Regions from separate parts of the Enterobacter sp. FW301-JW81 genome, predicted to be linked through region 2. Evidence: predicted binding sites of a transcription regulator. Region 2 holds the regulator's gene; each other region holds the start of a gene.
The links. Region 2 encodes Fur, which represses iron uptake genes when iron is present. Its sites were predicted from a motif close to ATAATAATGAGAACNACTATCAA; they were not measured.

Region 1: a site for Fur is predicted at 2,617-2,639, ahead of zupT (zinc transporter ZupT). Genes of this name have one in related genera too.
Region 3: a site for Fur is predicted at 5,424-5,446, ahead of exbB (tol-pal system-associated acyl-CoA thioesterase). Genes of this name have one in related genera too.
Region 4: a site for Fur is predicted at 4,897-4,919, ahead of sodA (superoxide dismutase [Mn]). Genes of this name have one in related genera too.

The regions. Positions count from the first base shown of each region.
Region 1 covers NZ_JBYTBA010000003.1:234,206-242,105, forward strand. Annotated here, with positions in the region: gene AC3WOK_RS12125 (DUF1190 family protein) at 1-424, shown strand, start outside; gene AC3WOK_RS12130 (glutathionylspermidine synthase family protein) at 427-1,587, shown strand; gene ygiD (4,5-DOPA-extradiol-dioxygenase) at 1,667-2,455, opposite strand; gene zupT (zinc transporter ZupT) at 2,652-3,425, shown strand; gene AC3WOK_RS12145 (fimbrial-like protein) at 3,849-4,424, shown strand; gene AC3WOK_RS12150 (fimbria/pilus outer membrane usher protein) at 4,503-7,025, shown strand; gene AC3WOK_RS12155 (fimbrial biogenesis chaperone) at 7,041-7,775, shown strand; gene AC3WOK_RS12160 (pilus assembly protein) at 7,778-7,900, shown strand, end outside.
Region 2 covers NZ_JBYTBA010000005.1:414,187-422,086, reverse strand. Annotated here, with positions in the region: gene pgm (phosphoglucomutase (alpha-D-glucose-1,6-bisphosphate-dependent)) at 1-905, opposite strand, end outside; gene seqA (replication initiation negative regulator SeqA) at 930-1,478, opposite strand; gene ybfF (esterase) at 1,662-2,435, shown strand; gene ybfE (LexA regulated protein) at 2,564-2,851, shown strand; gene fldA (flavodoxin FldA) at 3,007-3,537, shown strand; gene fur (ferric iron uptake transcriptional regulator) at 3,828-4,274, shown strand; gene chiQ (ChiQ/YbfN family lipoprotein) at 4,382-4,711, opposite strand; gene chiP (chitoporin ChiP) at 4,759-6,156, opposite strand; gene glnS (glutamine--tRNA ligase) at 6,603-7,900, opposite strand, start outside.
Region 3 covers NZ_JBYTBA010000003.1:197,709-205,608, forward strand. Annotated here, with positions in the region: gene AC3WOK_RS11945 (aldo/keto reductase) at 1-295, shown strand, start outside; gene AC3WOK_RS11950 (TIGR00645 family protein) at 398-886, opposite strand; gene AC3WOK_RS11955 (ESA_00282 family adhesion-associated protein) at 968-1,471, opposite strand; gene AC3WOK_RS11960 (hypothetical protein) at 1,575-1,979, shown strand; gene AC3WOK_RS11965 (cytoplasmic protein) at 1,981-2,427, shown strand; gene AC3WOK_RS11970 (methyl-accepting chemotaxis protein) at 2,424-3,875, opposite strand; gene exbD (TonB system transport protein ExbD) at 4,201-4,626, opposite strand; gene exbB (tol-pal system-associated acyl-CoA thioesterase) at 4,631-5,362, opposite strand; gene metC (cystathionine beta-lyase) at 5,614-6,801, shown strand; gene yghB (DedA family general envelope maintenance protein YghB) at 6,945-7,604, shown strand; gene AC3WOK_RS11995 (AraC family transcriptional regulator) at 7,650-7,900, opposite strand, start outside.
Region 4 covers NZ_JBYTBA010000010.1:49,182-57,081, reverse strand. Annotated here, with positions in the region: gene rhaA (L-rhamnose isomerase) at 1-143, opposite strand, end outside; gene rhaB (rhamnulokinase) at 140-1,609, opposite strand; gene rhaS (HTH-type transcriptional activator RhaS) at 1,911-2,747, shown strand; gene rhaR (HTH-type transcriptional activator RhaR) at 2,821-3,669, shown strand; gene rhaT (L-rhamnose/proton symporter RhaT) at 3,670-4,704, opposite strand; gene sodA (superoxide dismutase [Mn]) at 4,993-5,613, shown strand; gene yiiM (6-hydroxyaminopurine reductase) at 5,684-6,358, shown strand; gene cpxA (envelope stress sensor histidine kinase CpxA) at 6,477-7,850, opposite strand; gene cpxR (envelope stress response regulator transcription factor CpxR) at 7,847-7,900, opposite strand, start outside.

The DNA.
Region 1 (7,900 bases), on a different contig from region 2:
TGCTTCGCGCGAAGACTGCGTGGCGGAATTCGGCGAAGGCCAGTGCCAGCAGGCTCCTGCTCAGGCAGGCATGGCGCCGGAAAACCAGGCGCAGGCGCAGTCCAGCGGCAGCTTCTGGATGCCGCTGATGGCGGGCTACATGATGGGCCGTCTGATGAGCGGCGGCGCGGGCTACCAGCAGCAGCCGCTGTTTAGCTCCAAAAACCCAAACAGCCCGGCATACGGTAAATACACAGACGCCACCGGTAAAAACTACGGTGCAGCAACGCCTGGCCGTACCACGACCGTGCCTAAAACGGCGATGGCACCTAAGCCAGCAACCACCAGCACCATCACCCGCGGTGGCTTTGGTGAATCTGTGGCGAAACAAACCACCATGCAGCGCAGCGCGACCGGGTCTTCGACTCGCTCAATGGGCGGCTGATTATGGAACGAGTCAGTATTGTCGAGCGCCCGGACTGGCGCGAAAAAGCCACCGAATACGGTTTTAACTTCCACACCATGTACGGCGAGCCGTACTGGTGTGAAGACGCCTATTACAAGCTCACGCTGGCCCAGGTTGAAAAACTGGAAGAGGTCACCGCTGAATTGCATCAGATGTGCCTGAAGGTCGTGGAAAAGGTTATCGACAGCGATGAGCTGATGACCAAATTCCGCATTCCGAAGCACACCTGGAGCTTTGTACGCCAGTCGTGGAAAACGAACCAACCTTCACTTTACTCTCGCCTCGATCTCGCCTGGGATGGCGTGGGTGAACCTAAGCTCCTGGAAAATAACGCCGATACGCCAACCTCCCTGTACGAAGCGGCGTTCTTCCAGTGGATCTGGCTGGAAGACCAGGCCAATGCCGGAAACCTGCCGGAAGGCAGCGACCAGTTCAACAGCCTGCAGGAAAAGCTGATTGAGCGTTTTGCCGAGCTGCGCGAACAGCATGGCTTCAACCTGCTGCATCTCGCCTGCTGCCGCGATACGGAAGAAGACCGCGGCACGGTTCAGTATCTGCAGGACTGCGCCGCCGAAGCGGAGGTAGCGACCGAGTTCCTCTATATCGAGGATATCGGCCTGGGTGAAAAAGGTCAGTTTACGGATATGCAGGACCAGGTCATCAGCAACCTGTTCAAGCTCTACCCGTGGGAATATATGCTGCGTGAGATGTTCTCCACCAAGCTGGAAGATGCTGGCGTGCGCTGGCTGGAACCGGCCTGGAAGAGCATTATCTCCAACAAAGCCCTGCTGCCGATGCTGTGGAAGATGTTCCCGAACCACCCGAACCTGCTGCCAGCCTACTTTGCGGAAGACGATTTCCCAGAAATGGAAAAATACGTCGTTAAGCCGATTTTCTCCCGCGAAGGCGCAAACGTGTCGATCATCGAAAACGGTAAGACGCTGGAAGCAGTTGAAGGGCCTTACGGCGAGGAAGGCATGATCGTCCAGGAATTTTATCAACTGCCGAAATTTGGCGACAGCTATACGCTGATTGGCAGCTGGCTCATCAACGATCAACCTGCCGGGATTGGCATCCGCGAAGATCGCGCGCTGATCACGCAGGATCTGTCACGCTTCTATCCGCACATCTTTGTGGAGTAAGATCTGCCGGGTGGCGGCTTCGCCTGACCCGGCCTACGGTTTTGTAGGCCCGGTAAGCGTAGCGCCACCGGGCATGTTTTCAGCCTACCTGCACCGACAACATACTCAAACTCCCCATCTCAATTCCGTCGACCGGGATCGTCACCGGTTCCTGACCATCCCACGCGCCAAGAACGTACAGCAGCGGCAGGAAGTGCTCCGGCGTCGGGTTAGAGAGCGAACCGCCCTCGTGCTCCAGATAGTTCACCAGCGGATGCTCTTCGAACGGGCCCTGCCAGGTCAGGTTCGCTTTTACGTAGTCGTTAAAAGAGGTTGCCCACGGGTACGGGGTATTTTCACCGTGCCAGCGCGCCGTGCGGAGGTTATGCACCACGTTGCCGCTCGCCACCAGCATAATGCCTTCATCACGAAGCGATGCCAGCTTACGGCCCATCTCCATGTGCCATGCCGCGGGTTTGGTGCTGTCGATACTCAACTGCACCATCGGGATATCCGCTTCAGGATACATTTTGATCAGCACGCCCCACGAGCCATGGTCAAAGCCCCAGGCTTCTTTATCCAGCGCGACCGGGACAGGTGCCAGCAAATCCACCAGCTTCTGCGCCAGTTCGGGCGAGCCGGGGGCCGGATAATGCGTATCATACAGCGCCTGCGGGAAACCACCGAAATCATGAATGGTTTTTGGCGTTTCCATCGCGGTTACGCCCGTCCCACGGGTAAACCAGTGCGCAGACACCACCACGATTGCTTTTGGACGCGGCAGCGTCTCGCCCAGATGATGCCATGCGCGGGTATAGACGTTGTCTTCCAGAACATTCATTGGGCTACCGTGGCCTAAAAACAGGGCTGGCATACGGGAAGAAGTCATGGTGATATCCTTACAGAAGGTGTCAATTTAATGGTGCTACATTACGCCCAATCGGGCAAAGATGAACGCAGATAAGCGTGAAGATCATCATCAGGAAATTTGAATGTAAGGAATGTGTAAAACGGAGCTCCCTCTCTCGCTTTGCACACAATGAATCATTACTATTAATGAGAATCATTATCATAAGGAGCAATGCATGTCAGTCCCCTTGATCCTGACCATACTGGCGGGGGCCGCGACCTTCATCGGTGCGATCCTCGGCGTGCTTGGCCAGAAGCCATCTAACCGCGTACTGGCCTTTTCACTGGGCTTTGCTGCCGGGATCATGCTGCTCATCTCCCTTATGGAGATGCTCCCTGCCGCACTGGGTACAGAAGGCATGTCTCCGCTGCTGGGTTACGGAATGTTTGTCTTTGGCCTGCTGGGATACTTTGCCCTCGACCGTATGCTACCGCACGCGCACCCGCAGGATTTAATGCAGAAAAACGTAACGCCCATGCCGCGGAATATTAAGCGAACAGCGGTTCTGCTGACGCTGGGCATCAGCCTGCATAACTTCCCGGAAGGGGTCGCCACCTACGTGACGGCCAGCAGCAATCTGGAAATGGGCTTTGGCATCGCGTTGGCGGTCGCCTTACACAATATTCCTGAAGGACTGGCCGTCGCCGGGCCGGTTTACGCCGCCACCGGCTCAAAGCGCACCGCCGTGTTCTGGGCAGGGATATCAGGGATGGCAGAAATTCTCGGCGGCGTGCTGGCCTGGCTGATCCTGGGTAGCCTGGTCTCCCCCGTTGTGATGGCGGCCATCATGGCAGCGGTCGCCGGGATTATGGTCGCGCTTTCGGTAGATGAGCTGATGCCGCTGGCAAAAGAGATCGACCCTAATAACAACCCCAGCTATGGCGTGCTGTGCGGCATGTCCGTAATGGGATTCAGCCTCGTCTTGTTACAATCGGCGGGTATTGGCTGAACGGTTGCGCTCCCCTTATTGAGGGAGCGCAATTTTTTCTTATGTCAGTGAATGCCAACTATCAGTATTAATGATACAAAGTCCGGCACCATACTTTCTGAACACCATAGAATTCACTTAAGAAATATTATTTATAACTATTTTCCGTAAAACAATTACCACTCCGTGTATTAAAAAAAACTCAAAAGGTTGATGTTAATCACTATTTAAACCTAGCCTCTGGCTTTATAGAAAAGGTATCCATCCCTCTCATAATCTCAAAAAATATATTAACCACATCTAAATCGCTCATTAAGAAATGCTCACGAGATAATCCATATTGTGGTTGATATATTTCGACCGCTTTAATGAAATAAATGTGTTGCAATATTAATTCATTAAACTTATTGCGCCATCCAATCTTAGATAAAGGATTATATCTTCATGTTTAACAAGACTATTCTGGCAGTTGCGACAACGGCACTGCTTTCTGGCCTGTCATTTACTGCTGTGGCGGCAGATAACCAGGGCTCAGGGAAGATCACGTTTACCGGTGAGGTGATCAGTGCGCCTTGCTCTATCACCCCGGGAGATGAAAATCAGACCATTGAATTAGGCGAAGTCGCGGATAGCGTGCTGAACAGCGGTAAAAACTCGCTGCCGGTTGACGTAAATATCCACCTGCAGGATTGCATTCTCTCTACAACGACCGGGCAAACCACCACCACGATCGACAAAGTGAAGGTCACCTTTGCCTCCGCAAGTACCGATTCGACTGACACCAGCCTGATGAAAAACACCCTCGATGGCAACATTGGCGGTGCAACAGGTGTAGGCATTCGCTTGCTGGACAGCGGCAGCAATAAAGTCACGCTGGGTAAACCGATTGAAGTGTCATTCCCAACCACAAATGCCTATCAGGAACTGAACTTCAAAGCCCGTATGGAGCCCGTGTCCGGCAGCACGGCTACCCCGGGTAACGTTCAGGCCCAGGCGAACTATATTCTTGAATACAAGTAATTTGATTGTCGTCTGAAAACGTAGCCGATGAAGGACTCATCGGCTTTTATGCATTCTTTTTAAAAGCGAAACGGATTTATGCTAAAACACTCAGCGCATCAACTCTCTCGCCTCTCTGCTTTTATTAAGCATTCGCTGAGTGCCACACTTTACTCAGCATTATTCGTGTTGCCAGTTTCCGCGGTTGAATTCAACACAGATATGATTGACGTTGAAGACCGAAGTAATATCGATATTTCCCAGTTCGAGAAAAAAGGCCACATCGCGCCGGGTAGCTATCTGGTCCGCATTCAGGTGAATAAAAACACGTTGCCTCAATCCGCAACAATGGAATGGATCGCAACGGAAAACGAAAGCGGTTCGCAAATTTGTGTGAATGCCGGTCAACTATCCGATTTCGGACTGAGCACCGATTTTATTTCGCGACTCCATTATTCACAGGTCGGACGTTGCCTTGATCTTTCGACTTTTCCGGAGCTGGGCTTTTCCCTTAATAAAGGGACAATGGTGCTTTCCGTCACCGTTCCCCAGGCATGGATGAAGTATCAGGCGCAAAACTGGACGCCGCCGGAATTTTGGGATGAAGGTATTGCGGGCGTTTTACTCGATTATAATCTCTATGCCAGCCAGTACGATCCGCACGGGGGCGACGACAGCCAGAATGTCAGCGCCTACGGTACGCTCGGGCTTAACCTGGGTGCCTGGCGTCTACGTTCAGATTATCAGTACAATCAAAACTTTCGACACGGCGAGTCTACGGGCAGCGACAGCAGTCTGGCACGGACCTATCTCTACCGCCCTATCCCTTCGCTGTCATCAAAAATGAAGCTGGGGCAGTACGACTTAAGTTCAGATATTTTTGATACCTTCCACTTTACGGGCGCATCGCTGGAAAGTGATGAAAGTATGCTGCCGCCAGATTTACAAGGCTATGCTCCGCAAATTACCGGCATCGCGCAGACCAATGCCAAAGTGACCGTCTCCCAGTCTGGCCGCGTTCTTTATCAAACAACCGTCGCGCCGGGCCCGTTCACAATTTCTGACCTGGGTGAAACCTACCAGGGACAGCTGGACGTAATGGTCGAAGAGGAAGATGGGCGCAAAACCACCTTCCAGGTGGGTTCATCCTCAATTCCCTTCCTGACCCGAAAAGGCCAGGTGCGTTATAAAACATCCGTCGGTAAACCTACCGCTACGGGCCATAACGACATCAATAACCCTCTTTTCTGGACAGGAGAGCTCTCCTGGGGCTGGTTAAGTAACGTTTCGCTTTATGGCGGTACCATGCTCACATCTGATGATTATCAGGCCATGACCACCGGTATCGGCTTCAACCTGGATTCGCTCGGTTCGATATCTTTTGATGTGACGGGCGCTGAGGCCACGCTGCATCGGGAAAAAAATGATAAACAGCGTGGTTACAGCTATCGCGCGAACTATGCGAAACGCTTTGAGGCAACCGGCAGCCAGATTACTTTCGCAGGTTATCGATTCTCGGATAAAGAATATGTCTCAATGAGCGAATATCTCGCCTCCCGGGACGGCGATACCTCAACGACAAACGAAAAAGAGAGCTATGTTATCTCTTTCAACCAGTACCTGGATTCTCTGGCCTTAAATACCTATTTCAACGTCACCCGTAACACCTACTGGGACAACAGCAGCAACACGAACTATTCCTTTTCGGTGAGCCGCAATTTTGATATTGGCAATTTAAGAGGTTTATCCGCATCGCTGGCGCTAAGCCGGGTCCGCTGGGACGACAGCGACGAAAATCAGGTCTACTTCTCCTTCACCCTTCCGCTGGAACAGAGTCGCAGCATTATGTACAGCTACCAGCGATCGGGCGGCGACAGCGCGTCTCACATGGTTTCCTACTATGACGCCTCCGATCGCAACAATACGTGGAACCTCTCTGCCTCGACGACGGAAGACGATTTGCGCGAAGGTGAACCGTCATTGCGCGGCGGATACCAGCACTATTCCCCCTACGGACGTCTCAACCTTTCAGGCAGCGTTCAGCCTAACCAATATCGTTCGATCAGCGCGGGCTGGAATGGCTCGCTTACCGCCACGCGGCATGGCGTAGCCCTGCATGATTACAGCCCGGCCGATAACGCCCGCATGATGATCGATGCCGACGGCGTTGCCGGAATTGAGGTCAATAGTTCGCGCACGCGTACCAACGCATTCGGTATTGCCGTCGTGCCTTCACTCAGCAACTACACCACCTCAACGGTGCGTGTTAACAACAACACGCTGCCTGATGGCGTAGACATTGAAACCTCCGTCATTCGCATCACGCTGACCGAAGGTGCCATTGGTTACAGTAAGCTGAACGCCACCACGGGCTACCAGATTGTCGGCATCATTCGGCAGGAAAACGGACAGTTCCCGCCCCTGGGCGTCAGTATCGTCGACAGCGCTACGGGTAAAGAGGTCGGGCTGGTTGCCGAAGAAGGCTTCGCTTATCTCAGCGGGATTCAGGAAAACAGCACGCTACGTCTCACCTGGTCCGGCAACGCTTGCGAAATCACGCCGCCGAACCAAAGTAACCTTAGCGGTGACGCTATATTTTTACCTTGTAAAACAGTGCATTAATTCAGGACGAATAAAATGAACATGACTTTTTTAACAAAAGGACTTATCTACATGCTGGCCGTGTGCGGTATTGCACATGCCACCGTATCGCCAGACAGAACGCGCATCATTTTCAACGCCTCAGCAAAAAGCGTGTCGGTCAGACTGACGAACCAGAGTAAAACCGCCCCTTATCTGGCTCAGTCCTGGATTGAGGATAAAGAGGGAAAAAAAACGCGCGAGTTTATCTCCCCTATTCCGCCACTGTTGCGTATCGAGCCTGACGAACAGGCGCAGGTTCGCCTGATGGCACAGCAAAACCTCAGCAAACTGCCCGCCGATCGCGAGTCGCTGTTTTATTACAACATGCGGGAGATCCCGCCCAAAGCCGAGCAGAAGAACGTGATGCAAATCGCCATGCAAAGCCGGCTTAAACTGTTCTGGCGGCCAAAAGCCATTGAGCTGAAAGAGGGACAATTTGTGCCGCTGGAAAAAGTGGTCATATCCCGCTCGGCTGACGGTCTGCAACTCAAAAATTACAGCCCCTATTACATCACCGTGGGATATATCGGACTGAATGGCAAAACGCTGTTACCGGGTGCAGAAAGCGTGATGGTTGAACCTTTCGGCCAGGCCTCTCAGACGCTGCGGAATTTACCTGCAGAATTTCAGATAGGCTATGTTGGAGATTACGGCGGGCTGGAAATGTTTAAAGTGAACTGTAATGCGGTGCAAAACACCTGTCAGAGCAAGCCGGTGAAAAAGGGATAATGATGAAAAGGATCTGCTTCGCTGCAATCGCATTATTTTGTTTGTTCTCATCATCCGCATGGGCGCTGGAATGCTATAAAGGTTCAAAAGGGGGGGCAAGCCTGGTGACAACCACGTTGCCGGCT
Region 2 (7,900 bases):
GCAAACGCCAGGTCGAATTTATCGCGCAGCGCCAGCAGGCCCGCCATGGCGCACTCGGAGGAGCAGTCCATACGGATCGCGCCGTCTTTATCGAGGTGCATAAAGCGGAAGGTCTGATCGACGTGATCGTTCACGATGGTCAGATTCAGCTTGTAATGCTCGGCGATACGTTTCCAGTATTCAATACCGGAGCCGCCCAGCGGATCCACACCCAGCTTCAGGCCGGCTTTCTGAATCGCCGCCATATCGACGATATCCGCCAGCCCTTCCACGAAAGGCTGAACCAGATCCTGCTCTTTCACGTGGCCGGACGCCATGGCGGCATCCAGGGAGATGCGCTTCACGCCTTTCAGATCGTCAGCCAGCAGGGCATTTGCACGGTCTTCCACCACTTTGGTGACGTTGGTGTCTGCCGGGCCACCGTTAGGTGGGTTGTATTTGATGCCGCCGTCTTCCGGTGGGTTATGGGACGGCGTGATAACGATCCCGTCAGCCAGCGCGCCACCTTTTTTATTGTGCACAAGAATAGCGTTCGACACCGCAGGCGTTGGGGTGAAACCGTTGTTCTCCTGAACAATCACATCAACGCCGTTTGCGGCCAGCACTTCCACAACAGAGATGAACGCCGGTTCAGACAGCGCATGGGTGTCTTTGCCCACGTAGCATGGACCGGTAACGCCGTTTTTAGCGCGCTCTTCCGCAATGGCCTGAGCAATGGCCAGAATGTGCGGTTCGTTAAAGCTGTGGCGCGCCGCGCTGCCGCGGTGACCAGATGTACCAAACTTCACTGCGTGTTCTGCGTTGCCCACGACCGGTTTCAGCACGTAATACTGCGCGGTCAGCTGAGCGACGTTAATCAAATCGCTTTGTTGTGCAGGTTGGCCTGCACGGCTGTGATTTGCCATTACCGGGTCCTTCTGATGCAAGGGTTAAATTGTACCGCAAACCTTTTCAATCAATTCCGCCGGGAACTGCATGGACTGCATGATATGTTCAACCATGCTGCACTTGCGGCCCGTATTGGTATTGGTGATCACCCAGTACGGGGTGCCTGGGACATGTTTAGGTTTGGTTTGGTTGCCATTTTGCAGCAGCGTCTGCTCGTCACCCGCGAAATAGACGCGAGTACGACCGTGCAGCGACTCGGTCGCTTCAGCAAACGCCTTGTTATCCAGTGAATAAAGTGTAGACAGCACCAGCATAAAGCGGTTAACCGCCTTTTTCTGCTCCGCATATTCATCGGACAGCAGCAGCTCGCGCATCGCGCGCACTTTATCTTTTGCCGGTGTCACGGCAGGTTTTGCCTGTGCAACAACGCTCGGCTGAGACACGACATCTTTGGTGACTGGGGTAGCAGGCTGTGAAGCGGCGGAAATTTTAAGCATGCGCCGTAAAATGTCGGACGCGCTCTCCCCGATATGCCGCGTCTGGCTGGCAATATACTGATAGAGTTCGTCATCAACTTCGATTGTTTTCATCTTAATCCAGTGCGATTTCTTATCTGAATACAAGTCATTGGGATTATAGGGTCAAATCCCAACAGCGGATAGCGTCAAACCTGGTTGGCAGCAAAAGTCAGATTAAACTGGAACCTTGCAGCCGGGCGGCAGAATGGTCAACATGATACCCTAACCTGACATACGTAAAAAAAGAACTTTGCCATGAAATTGAATACCCGAGCGCAAACTGCACAATCGCCGAACAATAATTCTCCCATCGTACTGGTTCACGGGCTTTTTGGCAGCCTGGATAACCTGGGCGTGCTGGCGCGCGATCTGGTTACCGATCACGATATTTTACAGGTCGATATGCGCAATCACGGTCTTTCCGGGCGTTCAGACGAGATGACCTATGCCGCGATGGCACAGGATCTGCTGGATACGCTGGACGCCAACGGCCTGCAGAAGGTGACGCTCATCGGGCATTCAATGGGCGGCAAAGCGGTGATGGCCCTGACGGCGCTTGCGCCGGAGCGTATTAACGGCCTGGTGGTAATTGATGTTGCGCCCGTGGATTATGACGTCCGCCGACACGACGAGATTTTTGCCGCCATCAATGCGGTTACTGAAGCGGGTGTCGCGACCCGCCAGCAGGCGGCTGCGGTCATGCGTGACCATCTTGATGAAGAAGGCGTTGTGCAATTCCTGCTGAAGTCATTTGTTGACGGACAATGGCGTTTTAACGTGCCGGTGCTCTGGGAGCAGTACAACAATATCGTTGGCTGGGAAACGGTACCTGCCTGGCCACACCCTACCCTCTTCATTCGTGGCGGTAACTCTCCTTATATTACCGACGCGTACCGCGACACCTTGCTGGCACAATTCCCGCAGGCGCGCGCCCACGTGATTGCCGGGGCCGGACACTGGGTTCACGCAGAAAAACCTGACGCCGTGCTGCGCGCCATTCGCCGCTATCTCGCTGATACTGCGAATTGATTAAAAAGAGAGCGACTGGAAGGCTGCGGGCTTCCAGTCGTTGGCGTGCCGTTTTTGGTGATGTATGATGGCGCGCTTATCGCCCGGGCATTAGCAGGGCGGCGTGTTTCCCCCGAAGTCTCAGAATCATGGCCAAAGAACAAACGGACCGTACGACACTAGATCTGTTCGCGAATGAACGTCGACCGGGACGACCCAAGACGAATCCGCTTTCGCGCGATGAACAGCTGCGTATCAATAAACGCAACCAGCTTAAACGCGATAAAAATCGTGGGCTTAAGCGTGTCGAACTGAAGCTTAACGCCGACGCCGTCGATGCGCTTAACGAGCTGGCTGACGCGCGAAATATCAGCCGCAGCGAGCTCATTGAAGAGATGTTGATCGCCCAGCTTGAGACGTTACGCAGCCAGGCATAAGTCTGAAAATCCCCTTTATCGCCCTTTTCATGTAGCACGGAGTGCAGTCCTGCGCGATAGCTGTTTCCGCAGGGTTGCCAGTTCTGCTATTATTGCCCTTATCCGTGGCCGAATTGCGCCACCATACTATTAAGTTTCAAGAGGTTATTTTACTCATGGCAATCATCGGCATTTTCTTTGGCAGTGATACCGGCAATACCGAAAATATCGCAAAAAACATTCAAAAACAGCTCGGTAAAGACGTTGCTGATGTGCATGACATCGCCAAGAGCAGCAAAGAAGATCTCGAAGGCTATGACATTCTTCTGCTGGGTATTCCAACGTGGTACTACGGTGAAGCCCAGTGCGACTGGGATGATTTCTTCCCGACGCTGGAAGAAGTCGACTTCAACGGTAAGCTGGTCGCCCTGTTTGGCTGCGGCGATCAGGAAGACTACGCCGAGTACTTCTGTGACGCGCTGGGGACTATCCGCGACATCATTGAGCCGAATGGCGCAGTGATCGTTGGCCACTGGCCAACTGCCGGTTACCACTTCGAAGCGTCTAAAGGCCTGGCCGATGACGATCATTTCGTGGGTCTGGCCATTGACGAAGACCGCCAGCCAGAGCTGACGGCAGAGCGCGTTGAGAAATGGGTTAAGCAGATCCGTGAGGAACTGCACCTGGACGATATTCTTAACGCCTGATTTTTATCGCGGCGCAGCGGCGGCTGCGCCCGTGCTCCAGGTCAAACCGATTAAATTAATCGCTACAATCTTTTAACTTTTTCGCCCAGACCTGTACAATGTCTCCCTGATAAACGTGGTTTTCCATTGAGCAAGTTTGTTGGTGATACCACGTTTTTATAAGCATATTTTGCCTGAGACTTGCAGTTTTCATTTAGCCATGGCAGTTCTATAATGAGACGCATTATCCCGGGTGCATTTTCTGTCACTTCCTACAGAAGTGAATCGTTTAGCAACAGGACAGATTCCGCATGACTGACAACAATACCGCATTAAAGAAGGCTGGCCTGAAAGTTACGCTTCCTCGGTTAAAAATCCTCGAAGTGCTTCAGGGTCCAGACAATCACCATGTCAGTGCGGAAGACCTCTATAAACGTCTTATCGACATGGGTGAAGAGATTGGGCTGGCTACCGTCTATCGCGTGCTGAACCAGTTTGATGACGCGGGCATTGTTACCCGTCATAATTTCGAAGGTGGTAAATCTGTTTTCGAACTGACCCAGCAGCAGCACCACGATCACCTGATCTGCCTCGATTGCGGCAAGGTCATTGAATTTAGCGATGATTCCATTGAATCACGCCAGCGTGAAATCGCCGCGCGTCATGGCATCCGCCTGACCAACCACAGCCTGTACCTTTACGGTCACTGCGCTGAAGGCGACTGCCGCGAAGATGACCACGCGCACGACGCAAAATAATCAGTCTTCATACTCTGAGCCAGCCGCAAGGTTGGCTTTTTTTTCGCCTGTTTTCAGGTATAAAAAAGCCCGGTAAGCATAGCGCCACCGGGCATGGTAACAGCAGGTTAGTTACTGTTATTGCTGCGGATCTCTTTCCAGATCTGGTCGCAACGCTTCGCCACTTCCTGATCGTTACCGGTTTTACGCGCCTGGATACAGGCCTGGTAATCCATCACGCGAACATTTTCCTGCGTTGCGAACTGCTCATGCGCCTTCTCTTTTTTCAGCACATTCAACACGCTCTGGCAGGCCTGAATTTTCTCCGGCGAGCCTTCAGCGGTATTGATGCACGCGCTATAGGCCTCCTTCAGCCGGGAATCTTCTTTAGGCGCCTGGCTCTGAGAACACGCCACCAGCCCCGACGCCAGCAGCGCGACAATTACGATTTTTTTCATCATGTGCAGTCTCCGGTCCGGCGGGCGCTAACCCGCCGGACGATTCATCAGAAGATGGTGAACGGTGCGATAACCATGAATTTCACGTCACGTTCATCCTGGAAGATGTTGCCGTAACCGCCCGCATAGCTCGGGATATCGGAGTGGTTGTCATACTGGGTGAAGTGCAGTTTGAACATCGTGCCTTTCGCGCGGCCATCCTGCAGGGTATAGATAGCATCCAGGCTGTAGGAGGACTCTTTCAGGCGATAGTTTGGATCGTAATAGGCGTCCGGTGTTGCCATATCGGCAGGTTTTGCATCCCAGGCGTAAGCGTAAGAGGCACCCACGGCCCAGCCAGGCAGATTCCAGTTTTTGAGGTCATACATTGCGCCGAAGAAGACCGCTTTCTCGCCGTCGGCGTTGAAGTCGGAACGGTTATCCCACCAGATATCAAGACGGCCGTTGGACGATGCATAGGTCGGGGTCATACGCTGCAGGAAGTACCCCTGCTGCCCTTCCGCCTTCACCCACGTGCCTTCCAGGCGCAAATCAACCTGACCGACCTTGTAGCCAAAGGTCAACGCCTGCAACCACGCGGTACCGTCATAAATATCATTGACGCCACCGTTGCTGACCTTGTCGCGCGTGCCGTAGAACTGGTAGCTGGTGCTCAGCGGGCTACCCGCAACATCAAACTTATAGCTGGCCTTGGCAAAATACTGATCGACATAACCTTGCGCCTGGCCAAATGCGGCTTCGAGAACCAGATCGTTTTTGAAGTCGTATTTCGCACCCAGCGAGTGCAGATAATCTACTTTGGTTTTCTTATCGTTCTGGTAGAACTTGTCCATTTCGATGTGCCATGGTGCTTTATACTCGTTGGTCCACATATAAGAGAAGCTCAACGCACCCGCATCACCGTAGTCAAAGTTCGCCCCGGCTTCTGCCCCCTGATAGGTACCCGGCATAAAGCTCCAGTGCGGTGCTAACAGCGTCTGGCCGGTTGGCTGAATATAGCCACCGCGCGCCCATACCGGGCCGTATTTAAATTTCGCTGCGGCCTTATAAAGGCTGATTCCGCTCTTATCCCCGGACCAGTCTTCTTTATAAGCTTTGTTGCTGGAGGAGAAGGCAATTTCGTTCGGGTGGCCGCTGTCGCCGTTTTCCGCCATTTCGATTGCGGTGAACGCAGCAATATCCAGACCGAACATATCCGCGGCATAACCCGACTGGAAGTCCAGGTTGGCGTTCCAGGTGGAGTGAGAAAGGTTAGTTTTGTATTTGTCTTCAGTGACGTCTTTACGGTCACGTTCACGCTGCCAGTAATAAATACCGCCCGTGAGGGTAGAATCTTCGATGAAACCCGCGGCTTTCGCCTCTGGTGTAACGACCAGGCCCGACATTGCTGTCACACCGGCAATAGCCAGCGCCAGCGCACTACGTTTGCCACTGAACGTACGCATAGATTATTCCTCTTTGACGAATTAAAACGCCTGAAACGGCGAAAATAAAAAAGACCAAATGGTCAGGGGTAGTTATAAATACCCTCGAATTAACTACCGTCTTTAGGTTATTTTTCGCGACGCGAATTATCAATGCTTTTCAGCGGACAAAAGTCAGGATTATGACGAAGTGCACATAATTGGTAGTGCTTTGTAACATTTACCGGAGGGCGAGATTTGGCGGGGCAAGCCATTAAATTTCAGAGGGTAAGATCGTTAATTGCTGTTACTTTTTACAAATTGCGTATTGATGATAAAAAACAAACTTTTTTCAGAAAAATAAGTAGCACCACATTGACCTGATATTTTCCACGATATTATTACCCCCCTGCTTTAACGATATGATCGTTAAATAAAAAAACGCCGCAATAAGCGGCGTTTGTCTCTCATTGACCAATGCAGCGTTATTATTCGCCGATTTTGGTCCAGGTATCACGCAGACCCACGGTACGGTTAAATACCGGTTTTTCCACCGTGCTGTAACGGCTGTCCAGGCAGAAGTAACCTTCACGCTCGAACTGGAACGCTTTACCCGCTTCAGCGGCTTTCAGGGAAGGCTCCGCATAACCCTGCTTGATCACCAGAGATTCCGGGTTGATGGTCGCCAGGAAGTCTTCAGCAGCACCCGGGTTAGGCACGCTGAACAGACGATCGTACAGACGAATTTCCACCGGCAGCGCGTGGGATGCGCTCACCCAGTGAATAACGCCTTTCACCTTGCGGCCGTCCGCCGGATCTTTACTCAGCGTTTCAGCGTCATATGAACAGAAGATGGTGGTGATGTTACCTTCCGCGTCTTTCTCTACGCGCTCTGCCTTGATGACGTAGGCATTACGCAGACGCACCTCTTTACCCAACACCAGACGCTTGTACTGCTTGTTGGCTTCTTCGCGGAAGTCAGCACGGTCGATCCAGATTTCACCGCTGAACGGCACGTCGCGGCTGCCCATTTCCGGTTTATTCGGATGGTTAGGCATGGAGACCAGCTCGCTTTCACCCTGCGGATAGTTCTCGATAACCAGCTTCACCGGGTCGATAACCGCCATCGCGCGCGGTGCGTTTTCGTTGAGGTCTTCGCGAATGCAGGATTCCAGAGAAGCTATTTCAATGGTGTTGTCCTGCTTGGTCACGCCGATACGTTTGCAGAACTCACGAATAGACGCGGCAGTATAACCACGACGACGCAGACCAGAGATGGTCGGCATACGTGGGTCATCCCAGCCCTCAACGTGCTTGTCGGTGACCAGCAGGTTCAGCTTACGCTTGGACATCACGGTGTATTCCAGATTCAGACGAGAGAACTCGTACTGACGCGGATGCACGGGAATGGTGATGTTATCCAGTACCCAGTCGTACAGACGACGGTTGTCCTGGAACTCCAGCGTACACAGGGAGTGCGTAATGCCTTCCAGCGCATCGCTGATGCAATGGGTGAAGTCGTACATCGGGTAGATGCACCACTTGTTACCGGTCTGGTGGTGTTCAGCAAATTTAATACGGTACAGCACCGGATCGCGCATCACGATGAACGGAGACGCCATATCGATTTTGGCGCGCAGGCAGGCTTTGCCCTCTTCGAAGCCACCGGCACGCATTTTTTCAAACAGCGCCAGGTTCTCTTCAACGCTGCGATCGCGGAACGGGCTGTTTTTTCCCGGAGCGGTCAGCGTTCCGCGGTATTCACGGATCTCGTCAGCAGACAGCT
Region 3 (7,900 bases), on a different contig from region 2:
GAAGGTACGCGGCCTGACGGAAAAAATGCTGACCGACGCCAACCTGAACAGCCTGCGTTTGCTGAATGAGATGGCTCATGCCCGCGGTCAGACGATGGCGCAGATGGCGCTAAGCTGGCTGCTCAAGGATGAACGTGTAACATCGGTGCTGATCGGCGCAAGCCGTCCGGAACAGCTGGAAGAGAATGTTCAGGCGCTGGAAAACCTGCGCTTTACGGAGGACGAACTCAAGCGGATTGACCAGCACGTTGCGGATGGGGAGTTGAATCTTTGGCAGGCGTCGTCGGATAAATAGCCCTCACCCCGGCCCTCTCCCGCAGGGAGAGGGAGAAAGGCCACACCGAGCGGTCCCCTCTCCCCTTTGGGAAGAGGGTTAGAGTGAGGGGTGAGGTGTACTTTATTTCTTACTGATCTTATCCAGATATCCCATCACAAACGCCGACAGCACAAACGTCAGATGGATGATGACGTACCACATCAGTTTGTTATCCGGCACGTTCTTCGCGTCCATGAATACGCGCAGCAGGTGGATAGAGGAGATCGCCACAATCGATGCGGCCACCTTGTTCTTCAGCGACGAGGCATCCATTTTGCCCAGCCAGCTGAGCTTTTCTTTACGCTCGTCGATATCGAGCTGGGAGACAAAATTCTCGTAGCCGGAGAACATCACCATCACCAGCAGTCCCCCCACCAGGGTCATATCCACCAGCGACAGCAGAACCAGAATTAAATCTGCTTCGGCAATGGAAAAAATGTTCGGCAGAACATGCCAGATTTCCTGAAAGAACTTAATCGTCAGCGCGACAAGTGCCAGCGAAAGGCCAAAATAGACGGGGGCCAGTATCCAGCGGGAGGCGTACATGGCATTTTCAAAAAAGCGTTCCATAAAGTCCTGTTTGCAAAAGAAACCAGCGCCCAGTATATCTCAACGGCGCTGACTGTTTGCAATAGCTAACCAGTACGTTACTCAGACGTTGTCTGGGTTAACCTCCGGACGGGCATACTCCGGCCAGACCAATACCACCAGTTCCGGGTAGGCTTCCAGGCTGAACTCACGAAAACACTGACGCAAATTTAATACGTCCAGGTCGGAATAAGATACCTTCTCGCCGTTAAGGCAGCGCTTTTTGATATTGTCATAATATTTATACACGGCTGAATTCAGGTCGCTACAACGACGCTGCGCCTCAAACAGTCCAGGCGTGTCATTAATTTCCGACATTTTCATACGTTTAATTGTCGCATGTAAAAAGTCGATATATTCGTGGTTCACCCGCCAGTACCAAACAGGCGTAACGGAGTTCATCAATACAGAGAAATGGTCTTCACCTTCCTCTTTTGTCATGAGCTCCGGTTGTGGGGGTTCACTGGTGTCTTTCGACACTTTCGTTTTATTGAACTCCTGCATCAATAAAAGAACACCAGCGGTCAGTAATAGTAATGTGATGACCGTAAAAAAGATGCTGTTCATGGGTAGGCTCCATTTTTTTTGATTTTAAATTTGCCTCATGATATTGTCAACGAATCTCACGCCTTTACCAACCCCACCCTGTTGAAATTAAAGGAAATTAAAAATGCTGCCCGACTATCTCGTCCCGGCTAAGTATCATATTACGCCTGTGGAACAGCAACCGACGGAAGCAGAAAAAGAGGTCAGTTTCACTCAGGGGAAAAGAAAGCTCTCTGATTTCGAGCCTGATATATTAATTGGTGTTTCCCGCACCGGCAAATCCCGTAATATGTTGCTGGAAGAGCACGATCGTCATATAAAGGACCGCTTATTTCGCGCCATAAAAATTGAAGCCTTTGTCCACCTGCTGAACGACCTGCAGGCCGAAGGTGAAATAGATGCCCAGAAACTAAGTCAAATAATGGCCGAGAAAACCAAAGAAATTAATGAAGCGGGCAATGAAATTTGGCTTAACTTAATTACGCGAGAAAAAAACAACCCAATTTTTTATAGCCTGGGGGAAGATTAACGTGACAGAAGTTAAAAATAACGACGTTTATTTGACTTTAGATGATAAAAAAAGTGATGAATTTATCTTAAAGCAAAATCTCGACGCGCTGCGAAAAACAAAAAATGCCGAGATGACGCGAATTACACAAGACCTGGTATCGATCCCGGCGACGCTGGTCCATCTGAAATGGCAGAATCGCCGCGAGATTTATCCTCTGCAGGTAAAAGAAGAAATTTACGGTGCCGTGATGAACGCCATCATTGAACAGCGTCCCGAGCTGAAAGAGAAGCTTCTTGGACGCCTCGAGGCCAATTACCAGTATCTGCTTGCCCGTGAAATTGCCACCCTGCGCCTGACGCGCAAACTGTCAGACGGTGAGTACCGTACCTCAAACGTCACCTGCGTTGCGCTGGATGAGGACGCGCTGGCGTCTGACACCAGCCCCCCTTCTGAAAAGCAAAGCTAGTTAAATCTGAAGACGGCAATCGCCTCTTTTAACTGACCCGTCTGCTGTCGCTGCGCGTCGGCTACCTGCAATGTTTGCGCAACGTGTCGCACATTCTCCTGCACGCTGGCATCGATGCTGGCAATACTGTCGTTCATCTGCGCAATGCTTGCCCGCTGCTGCTCGCTCATCTGAGACAGCTCTTCAAGCAGAGAGCGGAGCCCTTCGATACTCTCAATGATCGACTTCATTGTCATACCGGCATGCTCAACCTGCTCGACGCCCTGCTGCGTGGTCGCCTGCGATGCGGTCAGAAGCTGGCGGATCTCTTTTGCAGCCCCCTCGCTGCGCTGGGCCAATACGCGCACTTCCGAGGCAACCACCGCAAAGCCTTTGCCATGTTCGCCCGCTCTTGCAGCCTCGACCGAGGCGTTGAGCGACAGGATATTTGTCTGAAATGCAATCCCGTCGATCAGCTCCAGAATGGCGTAAATACGCTGCGACTCCTCGCGAATGTGTTCCATCGCCGCAATCGCCTGCCGTACGTTATGGCCCCCCTGTTCCGCCACGTTACTGGTGCTAAACGCCACCTCCCTGACCTGGCTGGCTTTTTCACTGGTCAGGGTTGCGACTGCCCTTAACTGTTCCATCGCACTGGCCGCCGTTGCCAGCGAGCTTGCCTGATGATCGGTTCGTTCCGACAGCGCGCTGTTGCGCTGTCCTAACGCGCGGGATGCCTCCAGCAGTTGCCCGATATTGACGCTGACCTGCTCAAGCGTGGCACGCATAGTGCCAAGCGTCAGGCTAAAGGTGCGGGCAAAAGGGGACTCTGCCGGCACCGCATCAATGGCAAGCGTGAGGTACCCTGGCTCGCTGTTGATCACGCCCGCGAGCCTTGCCACCTCGCTCGCTGAACGGGCGTCCTGCTCCATTCGTATCGCCAGCAGGACCAGGATCGCGGTCTGGACCACCACAAAAAGACCATGAAAAACCACCATATGAAAGCCGGTGTGCATGAACACCACGACACCGTAAAGGTCGTTTTCCTGTAGGTAGTTAAATACCAGATGATGTAACGCGATGACCGCAGCCCCCATCACCAGGGGCCGCCAGTCTCGCCAGGCAAGCAGCGCGGAAAGCAGGACGAAAACAGAAAAATGGTATTCGGTTTCCCCCTCGCCCAGATGAATGAGCAACGCGGAAAATGCCATTAGCACAAACGCAGAGCTCAGTCGGAGCAGCAGCGTGCCGGGAAGCAACAGCGTTAGCAGTGTCGATAAACCGGCCAGCGAGGTGCCAACAACCGCACCCTGCACAATATTCTCGTTTATATAACCTACGCCTAGCGAGATGCCCCACATCGACCAGATAAGCCCCAGTATTAGCCTGTCGGCGCGTCGTCGAATTGCAGAAAGCGAGAACTGGTCGTTTTGAGGCGCGTGCGGATACAGCCATGTCATCGTAGCCATAGGGAGTCTCTTGCTGTGCAGATGAAAAGATCCTTCGAAGAAGGTCTGTTTTTATTATCTTTTTTAAGCGTAGTGGGGATATTCCGCGACGCCATTTCAACAAAAGATATATTTTAAAAGCGCAGCAGAATATTGATATTTACTTAACTATCAATAGATTATTAACTATGGCTTTATTGATTAATAAATATGAAGTATGGGGACAAACAGCAGAAAATAATAACGATTTCGCGTAGAAGAAAACAAAAAAGGCGGCTTTCACCAGCCGCCTGTCTTGCCGGGTGGCGCTGCGCTTACCCGGCCTACATTCCGCTACGATAGCATATCATTTCGCGGCCGCTTTCTCTTCGCCGACCAGCCCAATCTTCAGGTACCCCGCCTGATGCAGCGTGTCCATTACCTTCATCATGGTTTCGTAATCAACGGTTTTATCCGCACGGAAGAAGACCGTGGTGTCTTTCTTACCGCCCGTAAGCTGCTCCAGCGCCGGGATGACGGAGTCCGCCGTCACCGGATCGTTGCCAAGGAACATGGATTTATCCGCCTTCACTGACAGGTAGACAGGCTTCTCCGGGCGCGGCTGTGGCTGGCTGGATGAGGCAGGCAGGTTTACCTTCACGTCGACCGTCGCCAGCGGCGCAGCCACCATGAAGATAATCAGCAGAACCAGCATGACGTCGATAAACGGCGTCACGTTGATTTCATGCATTTCGCCGTTATCGTCCAGATTTTCGTTTAGACGCATCGCCATCGTATCAACCTGCGCGCAGTTTAGACGCCGCATGCACCGGCTTAACCGAGCTGGCATTCAGGTCGAGATCGCGGCTTTGCAGCAGCAGAACCTGCGCGGCAACATCGCCGAGTGTGGCTTTGTAGCTGCCAATCATGCGTGCGAAGATGTTGTAGATAACCACCGCCGGGATAGCGGCGACCAGACCGATTGCCGTCGCCAGCAGCGCTTCTGCGATGCCCGGTGCCACAACCGCCAGGTTGGTGGTTTGGGTCTGCGCGATACCGATAAAGCTGTTCATGATGCCCCATACGGTACCGAAAAGACCGATAAACGGTGAGATTGCACCAATGGTCGCCAGATAACCATTGCCACGCCCCATGTGTCGGCCAACGGCCGCAACGCGACGCTCCAGGCGGAAGCCGGTACGTTCTTTGATGCCTTCGTTATCTTCACTGCCTGCGGAGAGTTCCAGTTCGTTCTGTGCTTCATTCACTAACAGGGTGGTCAGGCTTTTCGCATGGAAGGATGAGGTCATATCCGAGGCCTGATCCAGAGAGCGGGCTTCAGCCAGCTGCAATTGTTCCCGCTTGAGGCGACGCTTCTGGGAAAGCAGCTCGGCACTCTTGCTGAAGAAAATAGCCCAGGTGACAACGGACGCCAGAATCAGGCCGATCATCACAATCTTAACCACGATGTCAGCATGCTGATACATGCCCCAAACGGAGAGATCCGTCTGCATCAAATTATTACCCACTCTGTATCTCCAGGACGCAAATCACAAAATCTGACCGTAATAATATCAAAACGTCGTCGAATTGATAGTCGTTCTCATTAGTATTTACATGGTGCCGCAATTTTCGTTCACTTTCCTTGCGCTTACGCAGTAAAAATTTCTTATGCGTTTTTTTGCTGAAATTTTCTGCTTATTCGATAAGCCTGCGGGTGCAGTTTTTTCCAATCGTGGTAGTCTGGACGTCCAGACGTATAAAAACAGGGTTAGCGAACATGACAAAGAAGCATCTTGATACCACGCTGGTACAGGCTGGACGCAGCAAAAAATACACTCAGGGATCGGTCAACAGCGTGATTCAGCGCGCCTCCTCGCTGGTGTTTGACACCGTTGAGGAGAAAAAAATCGCCACGCGCAATCGCGCTAAAGGCGGGCTGTTTTATGGCCGTCGCGGCACGCTAACCCATTTTTCCCTGCAGGAAGCCATGTGCGAGCTGGAGGGTGGCGCGGGCTGCGCGCTGTTCCCGTGCGGGGCGGCTGCGGTGGCCAACACTATTCTGGCGTTTGTGGAACAGGGCGACCATATCCTGATGACCAACACCGCCTATGAACCCAGCCAGGACTTCTGTACCAAAATCCTCAGCAAGCTCGGCGTCACGACCGGCTGGTTCGACCCGCTGATTGGCGAAGGCATTGCCGAACTTATTCAGCCAAACACGCGCATTGTGTTCCTGGAATCGCCGGGTTCGCTCACCATGGAAGTCCACGACGTGCCGGCTATCGTGAAGGCCGTGCGCAGCAAAGCGCCAGAGGCAATCGTCATGATCGACAACACCTGGGCGGCAGGCGTGCTGTTTAAAGCGCTGGAGTTCGACATCGATATCTCCATCCAGGCGGCGACGAAATACCTGATTGGCCACTCTGACGGCATGATTGGAACCGCGGTCTCCAACGCGCGCTGCTGGGACCAGCTGCGTGAAAATGCCTACCTGATGGGCCAGATGGTGGATGCAGACACGGCGTATATGACCAGCCGCGGACTCCGCACGCTGGGGGTTCGCCTGCGTCAGCACCATGAAAGCAGCCTGAAGGTGGCCGAATGGCTGGCGCAGCACCCGCTGGTGGAGCGCGTTAATCATCCCGCGCTGCCCGGCAGTAAAGGTCATGAATTCTGGCAGCGTGACTTTACAGGCAGCAGCGGTCTGTTCTCGTTCGTGCTGAAAAAACGGCTGAATAACGACGAGCTGGCAAGCTATCTGGATAATTTTACCCTCTTCAGCATGGCCTACTCCTGGGGCGGTTTTGAATCCCTGATCCTGCCTAACCAGCCGGAGCAGGTCGCGGCCCTGCGCCCCGGGGGCGAAGTGGACTTCAGCGGCACCCTGATCCGGCTGCATATTGGTTTAGAAGATGTGGACGATTTAATTGCGGATTTAGCAGCAGGGTTTGAGCGTATCGTGTAGAGTGCTGGCTTAAAATGTACTCCCTGGACGCATTTGTGGACACTGCAAGCAGAAAAGTCTGCATGAGTTGCGCCCGGGATCAAACCCGACGGGCGAATAAGGGAGTACAATAATTCTATATCTGCTGTTCCACAGGAAAGTCCATGGCTGTAATTCAAGATATTATCGCGGCGCTCTGGCAACACGACTTTGCCGCGCTGGCGGATCCTCACGTCGTCGGTATCGTCTATTTCGTGATGTTCGCAACCCTGTTTCTGGAAAACGGATTACTGCCAGCCTCGTTTTTACCCGGTGACAGCCTGCTTTTACTTGCCGGGGCGTTAATCGGCAAAGGCGTCATGGACTTTACGCCAACCATGGTTATTCTCACCTCCGCCGCCAGCCTGGGCTGCTGGCTGAGCTATCTGCAGGGCCGCTGGCTTGGCAATACGCGCATCGTAAAAGGCTGGCTGGCGCAGCTACCGCATAAATATCATCAGCGTGCGACCTGCATGTTCGATCGCCACGGCCTGCTGGCGCTGCTGGCGGGGCGTTTCCTGGCGTTTGTTCGCACCCTTCTGCCCACCATGGCGGGCATTTCCGGTCTCTCTAACCGTCGCTTCCAGTTCTTCAACTGGCTGAGCGCTCTGCTGTGGGTTGGCGTGGTCACCACGCTCGGCTACGCGCTGAATATGATCCCCTTTGTGAAACACCATGAAGATCAGGTGATGACCTTCCTGATGGTGCTGCCGATGTTCTTGCTGGTCGCGGGACTGGTGGGGACTATTGCGGTAGTGATTAAGAAGAAATATTGCAGCGCGTGAGGTCATTGCCGGGTGGCGCTGCGCTTACCCGGCCTACGTTCTCCGTCAGGCTCCCTGCATGGTTCGGATGCGCGACGCATCCTCTCCCGGCGTGACGCCGAAATAGCGCTTAAACTCCCGACTGAACTGCGACGCGCTTTCATAACCCACCCGCATCGCCGCCGCGCTGGCCTTCATGCCATCGTGGATCATCAGCATCCGCGCCTTATGCAAACGGTAGGTTTTAAGGTATTGCAGCGGCGAGGTGCTGGTCACCGATTTAAAGTTATGGTGAAACGCCGAGACGCTCATGTTCG
Region 4 (7,900 bases), on a different contig from region 2:
AAACCGGCGACGTCATCGCCCTGCCAGCAGTGCATGGAGACCGGCAAACGGTCGAGCTGGCGCAGCGCCGCTTCGACATCTACGCCGACGGCGGCGAAACGCTGTTTAGCCAGTTCCCAGGCTTGTTGAAGTTGAGTGGTCATGCGCAAAGCTCCTTAGTCAGTCGTTTTTGCTGAAACTGCGCCCGGTAGCGGGCAATTTCATGGCAGGGATTAGGGATGAAGGTGGTCAGGCGGGTATTCGCGGTGACCACCGAACGGAATTCGTCGACGTCTGCAAGTTCGTCCAGGGTCATTAGCTGAATACCGATGTTGCCGAGCGTCGAGGCCTCCACCGGACCCGCCACCACGGTGATACCGCAGGCATCGGCGCAGAGCTGGTTCAGCAGATGGTTCTGGCAGCCGCCGCCCACGATATGCAGCTGGCTGAACGGTTTGCCGCGAAGGCTCGCCAGCTCGCTCAGGACATCCGCGTAGAGCAGGGCGAGGCTGTCAAAAATGCAGCGCGCCAGCTCGGCAGGACTGGAGGGCACCGGCTGCCCGGCTTCGAAACAGGCGGCCTGGATTTCGGCGCTCATATTCACCGGGTTAATAAAGCGGTCGTCGTTCGGGTTGATCAGGAACGTACAGGCCTTCAGCTTTTCGGTTTCTGCGATAAGCGCAGGCAGGTCGGAAATGTGCTGCTCTTTCAGTATCCGCTGGAGCAGCCAGAGACCCATGATGTTCTTCAGCACACGGTAGCGTCCTTCGGCACCGCCTTCGTTAGTGATGTTCGCCGCCAGCGCGGCGTCGCTGGTGTACGGCGTTTTGCTCTCAAAGCCCATCAGCGACCAGGTGCCGGAAGAGAGGTAGGCCGCGTCTTTACTGGCCAGCGGGGATGCAATCACCGCGCTGGCGGTATCGTGACTGGCGACGGCAACCACCGGGATTTCATTCCCCTGCGGGCAAATCCAGTAACCGATCACATTTCCCGGATGGGTCGGCGCGCCGAACCAGGAAGGCGAGGCGCCCGTCCAGGCCAGCAGGTGTTCATCCCAGCTATCGGTGTTGATGTTGACCAGCTGCGTGGTGGTGGCGTTGGTGTATTCCCAGTTCATGTTGCCGGTCAACCTATAGCTTAAGTAGTCCGGGATCAGCAGCGCGTGCGCCACCTTTTTGACCAGCTCCGGCTGCTGCTTAACCAGCGCACGCAGCTGATACAGCGTGTTAAACGGCAGAAACTGTATGCCGCTGCGGCCATAGATATTGTCCTTGCCAAGCTGTGCGATGGCGTGCGCCATCAGCCCATCGGTGCGGCTGTCGCGATACGAGACGGGCAGGCCAATGCGTTCGCCATGGCTGTCGAGCAGAACGTAGTCCACACCCCAGGTATCAATACCGATGCTGTCGATGCGTATGCCGTTATTGCAGACGTTGTTCAGCCCGGTGCGGATCTCCGCTTCCAGGGCATCAATATCCCAGGTATCAAAACCGTCCTGTTTTTGCAGGCAATTGGCGAAACGGTGCATTTCGCGAAGCGTAAATGTGCGCTCGCTGCAGTCCCAGGTGGCGAGCATTACGCGGCCGCTGGATGCGCCTAAATCGACAGCCACACAATGGCGAAAAGTCATGGTCAGGTCCCTTCTTAAGTCATTGGTACTGAGTGTAAAAAAGGGAAAAAAAGACCACCTTCTCATCACTGACAGCACGAATCTCGCGCTGGCAAGAAAGCAAAGATGAACGTGAGGGAGTTCACAATTTCCAGTCATGGCGGGGTTTTAGGGCAATGTGACGCTGACCGCATTTCCCGATTTTTTCGTCTGTTTCTTGAAAAACGGACAGCTTTTGCGACGTTTGCTGTCAAAAATTTAAGGTGAGTACGGAAGGCCTTAATTACTATTTTGAGAACTTTTCTCATTGGTGGGAGCCGTTATGACCGTACTGCACAGCGTCGATTTTTTCCCGTCGGGAACGTCTCCGGTGGCGATTGAGCCACGGCTCCCGCAGGCTGCGTTTCCTGAACATCATCATGATTTTCATGAAATTGTGATTGTCGAGCATGGAACGGGCATTCATGTCTTCAACGGCCAGCCGTACACCATCAGCGGCGGTATGGTGTGCTTCGTGCGCGACCACGACAGGCATTTGTATGAACATACCGATAACCTGTGCCTCACCAACGTGCTCTATCGTTCGCCGGACGCGTTCCAGTTTCTGTCGGGGTTAAACAAGCTACTGCCCCAGGAGCAGGATGGACACTACCCGTCTCACTGGCGGGTGAATCAGTCCACGTTGCAGCAGGTGCGCCAGCTGGTGAATCAAATGGAGCAGAGCGAGGACGGGCAGGAGACCCATGCCATTGCCACCCGCGAGCTGCTGTTTATGCAGCTGCTGGTTCTGCTGCGTCGCAGCAGCCTGGTGGAAGGGCTGGCAAATAACGACGCGCGGCTGAACCAGTTGATGGCCTGGCTGGAGGACCATTTCGCTGAGGACGTATGCTGGGAAGCGCTGGCGGATGATTTTTCGCTGTCGTTACGCACGCTCCATCGTCAGCTGAAGCAGTACACCGGGCTCACGCCGCAGCGCTACCTCAACCGCCTGCGCCTGATCAAAGCGCGTCACCTTTTACGTCACACCGACGAAAGCGTCACGGATATCGCCTATCGCTGCGGTTTCGGCGACAGTAATCACTTTTCGACACTTTTTCGCCGCGAGTTTTGCTGGTCGCCGCGCGATATCCGTCAGGGGAAGGATGCTTCGCTCCAGTAACGCGAAGGCAATCACCGTTTTATTGCCGTAAAAAGGCTAATAATGCCCGGTTATTCACCGTAGAGGTTGTGGTGTGGCCGCTCAGTTAATTCTTCGCAAAGATGACTTTTTTGCCTCCGCGAGCCAGGCCGTCGCGGTGGCCGACCGCTATCCGCAAAATGTCTTTGCCGAGCATACCCACGAGTTTTGCGAGCTGGTGCTGGTGTGGCGCGGCAACGGCCTGCACATCCTTAACGACCGGCCCTACCGCATCACGCGTGGCGATCTGTTTTACATCCGTGCCGAAGACAAACACGCTTACGCCTCGGTTAACGATCTGGTGTTGCAGAACGTTATCTACTGCCCGGACAGGCTCAAACTGAATGTCGACTGGGCGGCCCATATCCCCGGTTTTCTCAATACCAGAGGCGAACCCCACTGGCGCTTAAGCAGCAACGGCATGGCTCAGGTGCGCCAGACGATCTCCCAGATGGAGCAGGAGAGCCAGAAGCACGATCCGGTGGCAAACCCGATGGCGGAACTGCTGTTCGCCCAGCTGGTCATGACTCTCAAACGCCATCGTTACGCTACCGATAACCCCTCCGCAACCGTCCAGGAAGCGCTGCTGGACAAGCTGATCGCCCGGCTTGCGGGCAGCCTGAACAAAAGTTTCGTGCTGGAAAAGTTCTGCGAGCAGGAGCAGTGCAGCGAGCGCGCGCTGCGCCAGCAGTTTCGCACCCAGACGGGGATGACGGTGAACCACTACCTGCGCCAGCTGCGCATCTGCCACGCCCAGTACCTGTTGCAGCATACTGAGCTGATGGTGAGCGAAGTGGCGATGCGCTGCGGATTTGAGGACAGTAATTACTTTTCGGTGGTGTTTAACCGCGAGGTGGGGATGACGCCGGTTCAGTGGCGTCATCGCAGTCGAAAGGCGGCGTAGTCAGTTCGCCATGCCGAGGCCGACAATATTCGCGGCAATGATGATCACCACGCAGCCCAGGCTTAGAACGCCCACCGGACGACGCCCGGCGTTATTCCACTCCTTCAGTACCAGCCCAACCAGTCCGCCACACAGCACGTAGAAGCTCATGTGCAGCATCCAGCTTATGTAGTCGTACTGCGGTGGAATGCTGGCGTGGCCCCAGGCGTAGAAAAAGAACTGCAGATACCACATGAGGCCGCCCAGTATCGACAGCAGCACATTGGTGATGATTAAAGATTTTGCCAGTGAGAAATCGGCTTTTACCGACAAATCCTTCACTTTTGCCAGACGAATGAAGCAGAAGCCGAGGTTGACCAGCGCGCCGCCGCCCATGATGACAACGTAGCTTGGCAGTGCCACGTACAGCGGGTCGACGCCCAGCGCGGCGGCCGCTTCGTGCATGGGCTTCGCGGCGTTCATGGCGAACGACATGCCCGCCGAGAAGATGCCGCACATCACTGCCAGCAGCAGCCCTTTCTTCAGATTAAAGTCTTCGGCTTTGATGCCCATCTTGCGCTCTTTCAACTGACCCGCGCGGGTGACGATACCCACGCCGATCACCGCGACGAGCACGCCCAGCAGCGTCATCTGCCCGCCTTTGGTGTTGATCAATACGTCAACATTGCCGTTAAGAATGGGCGTCATCAGCGTGCCAACGATCAGCGTAATGCCAATCGCGATGCCGATACCCATCGACATCCCGAGGTAGCGCATGGTCAGGCCGTAGTTGATATTGCCGATACCCCACATCGCGCCGAACAGAAACACCGGCAGCAGGGTGGAGGCATTGAAGGAGGTGAAGTAGCCCCAGAAATCCGGGAGCAGCATGGCGCTAATGGTCCACGGCAAAATCAGCCAGGACACGGTACCGCCAACCGACCACATGGTTTCCCACGACCACCCTTTCACCTTTTTGAACGGGGCATAGAAACAGGCTGCACTGGCCGCGCCTATTAAATGCCAGAAGATACCCATCGTAATCGCATGATTCATTTTTACGTCCTCATCGTTTTTATAGCCGGTGGCTTCCCCCCGACTTGATGAGTGTAAAAATTAGGCGGTTCAGGAACCTTCAGAAGGTTGCCGCACTTTTGTTCTGGATGGCAATCAGCACGTTAACCGGGTGAGCAGACTCACAATTTTGTGATTAGACAAAACCTGAATAACCTTATTAAAACTACGGCATTGATAATCATTTTCAATATCATTTAATTAACTATAATGAACCAACTGCTTACGCGGCATTAACAGCTGTGCCGCCCGACAATAATGGAGAGGATTATGAGTTATACACTGCCATCCCTGCCGTATGCCTATGACGCACTGGAACCGCATTTCGACAAGCAGACGATGGAAATCCATCACACTAAACACCACCAGACCTATGTAAACAACGCGAACGCCGCGCTGGAAAGCTTGCCAGAGTTCGCTAACTTGTCTGCTGAAGAGCTGATCACCAAACTGGACCAGCTGCCAGCGGACAAGAAAACCGTTCTGCGCAACAACGCTGGCGGTCACGCTAACCACAGCCTGTTCTGGAAAGGCCTGAAAACCGGTACCACTCTGCAGGGCGACCTGAAAGCGGCTATCGAGCGCGACTTCGGTTCCGTTGACAACTTCAAAGCGGAATTCGAAAAAGCCGCTGCAACCCGTTTCGGCTCAGGCTGGGCGTGGCTGGTACTGAAAGGTGACAAACTGGCGGTGGTTTCTACCGCTAACCAGGACTCCCCGCTGATGGGTGAAGCGATCTCTGGCGCATCCGGTTTCCCAATTCTGGGTCTGGACGTGTGGGAACACGCTTACTACCTGAAATTCCAGAACCGTCGCCCGGACTACATCAAAGCCTTCTGGGACGTGGTGAACTGGGACGAAGCAGCAGCGCGTTTCGCCGCTAAAAAATAAGGTTGCATTGACGCCTGTGAGAAGCGAGTCTGATGACTCGCTTTTTTTGTATCTGCAGAAAGGAGCAGCGATGCATTATCCGGTGAATGTATTTACAGGCAAGGTAAGGGAATACGACGGCAGCCGCCCGAGCGCCATCGCCAAAATTCAGGTCGACGGTGAGCTGACGCTAACCGACCTCGGGCTTGCCGGTGACGAGCAGGCCGAAAAGAAAATCCACGGCGGGCCAGAGCGCGCGCTGTGCCACTACCCGCGCGAACACTATCAGCACTGGAGAACCGAGTTCCCCGAGCAGGCTGATCTCTTCGTCGCCCCCGCGTTTGGCGAGAACCTCTCCACCGAAGGGCTGACCGAAAAGAACGTGTTTATTGGTGATATCTACCGCTGGGGCGATGCCCTGATTCAGGTGACGCAGCCGCGCTCCCCGTGCTTCAAGCTCAACTTCCATTTCGGCATTCAGGATATGTCCGAGCAGCTGCAAAGCACGGGTAAAACAGGCTGGCTGTACCGCGTGGTGCTGGTAGGGCAGGTATCAGCGGATGCACCGCTGGTGCTGGCATCGCGCCTGAGCGATGTCTCCGTGTATGAGGCCTGCGCGATTGCCTGGCATATGCCGTTCGACGACGAGCAGTATCACCGCCTGCTGTCGGCGGCTGGATTGTCGACAAGCTGGACGAGAACGATGCAGAAGCGGCGCTTAAGCGGCAAGATTGAGGATAATTCGCGGAGATTGTGGGGGAAATAGTCCCCGTAGAGAGTAGGCCGGGTAAGGCGAAGCCGCCACCCGGCATTTTTGCCCCTGCGCCTGTTATTGCCCGGTGGCGCTGCGCTTACCGGGCCTACAATACAGTGCCAGAGGGAAACTACGAACGCTTATACAGCGGCAGCCACAGCGTTAACCGCAATCCGCCCAGCGGGCTGTCGTCGGCTTTGACCCAGCCGCGGTGCTGCTGCATGGCGGTTTCAACAATCGCCAGACCCAGCCCCGTACCGCCAGACTCGCGGTCGCGCGCCTCGTCGGTGCGGTAGAACGGACGGAAAATCTGCTCGCGATCTTCCGGGCTTACGCCAGGACCGTCGTCATCGACAATGACCGTAATCCCGTCTTTATCCACCGAAAACGCCACTTCAATCTTCGTATGCGAGTAGCGCAGGGCGTTACGCACGATATTCTCCAGCGCGCTTTCCAGCGTGTTGGGGTTACCGTACAGCGGCCATGGCCCCGGCGGGAAGTTGACGGTGAACGATTTGCCCATCTGTTCCGCTTCGAACGCCGCGTTATCCAGCACTTCATGCCACAGATGATTGGCTTTCACCGTTTCGCTGACCAGCGCGTTTTTCTGCTGGTTGCGCGACATGACGAGCAGGTCGTTGATCATGCTGTCCAGGCGGTGAGCTTCCGTTTCAATACGCTCCAGCTCCTTGCTCTCACCGCTGCGGCGACGCAGTAGCGCGGTGCCGAGCTGTAAGCGCGTGAGCGGGGTGCGCAGCTCGTGCGAGATATCCGACAGCAGGCGTTGCTGCGCCGTCATCATGCGATCGAGCGCGCTCACCATCTGGTTAAAACTGGTCCCGGCGGCCAGGAACTCCTGCGGTCCGGCTTCCAGTTCAGGATGCTGTCGCAAGTTACCCTGAGCCACCTCGTCAGCGGCGTTTTTCAGCTTACGCGCCGGTTTTGCCAGGCTCCACGCCAGCCATAACAGCAGCGGCGAGCTGACCAGCATGGTAACAATCAGCAGCAGAAGCGGACGGTCAAACAGCAGGTTGATAAAATCGGACTGGGAGTTGCTCGCCGGGCGGATCAGGTAGAGCTGATAATTATCCTCCCCGTCCCTGACGGAGAAAGGCCCCACCATCTCTACGCGGCCATATTTCTTCTTCTGGGGGTGATCGGCGTTATCCGCCTGGCCAATGAAGTTGCGGATGATTTGCATCTCGTTGCGATCGGCCCCAATCACGCGGCCTTCGCTGGTGACCAGCAAAAGACGTTGCCCGGGCGGAGCCCATTTGTCGATAGCGCGAAACAGCCTGCGCCACCACATCAAATCGTTCGGCGGATCGTTTGCCAGCTCGGCTTCCACGTGCTGCTCGATCATCACGCCCTGACGTTGCTCGCTGTCGAGAAGCTCCGTCATCTGGCGTGAGTCGAGTTTTGGCAACATCAGTACGAGCATTAAAACCAGTGCCAGCGTCAGCCAGAAGATGGCGAAGATGCGGGCGGTTAAGCTTCCTATCATGAAGCGGAAACCATCAGATAACCGCGACCACGCAGGGTTTTAAACCATGG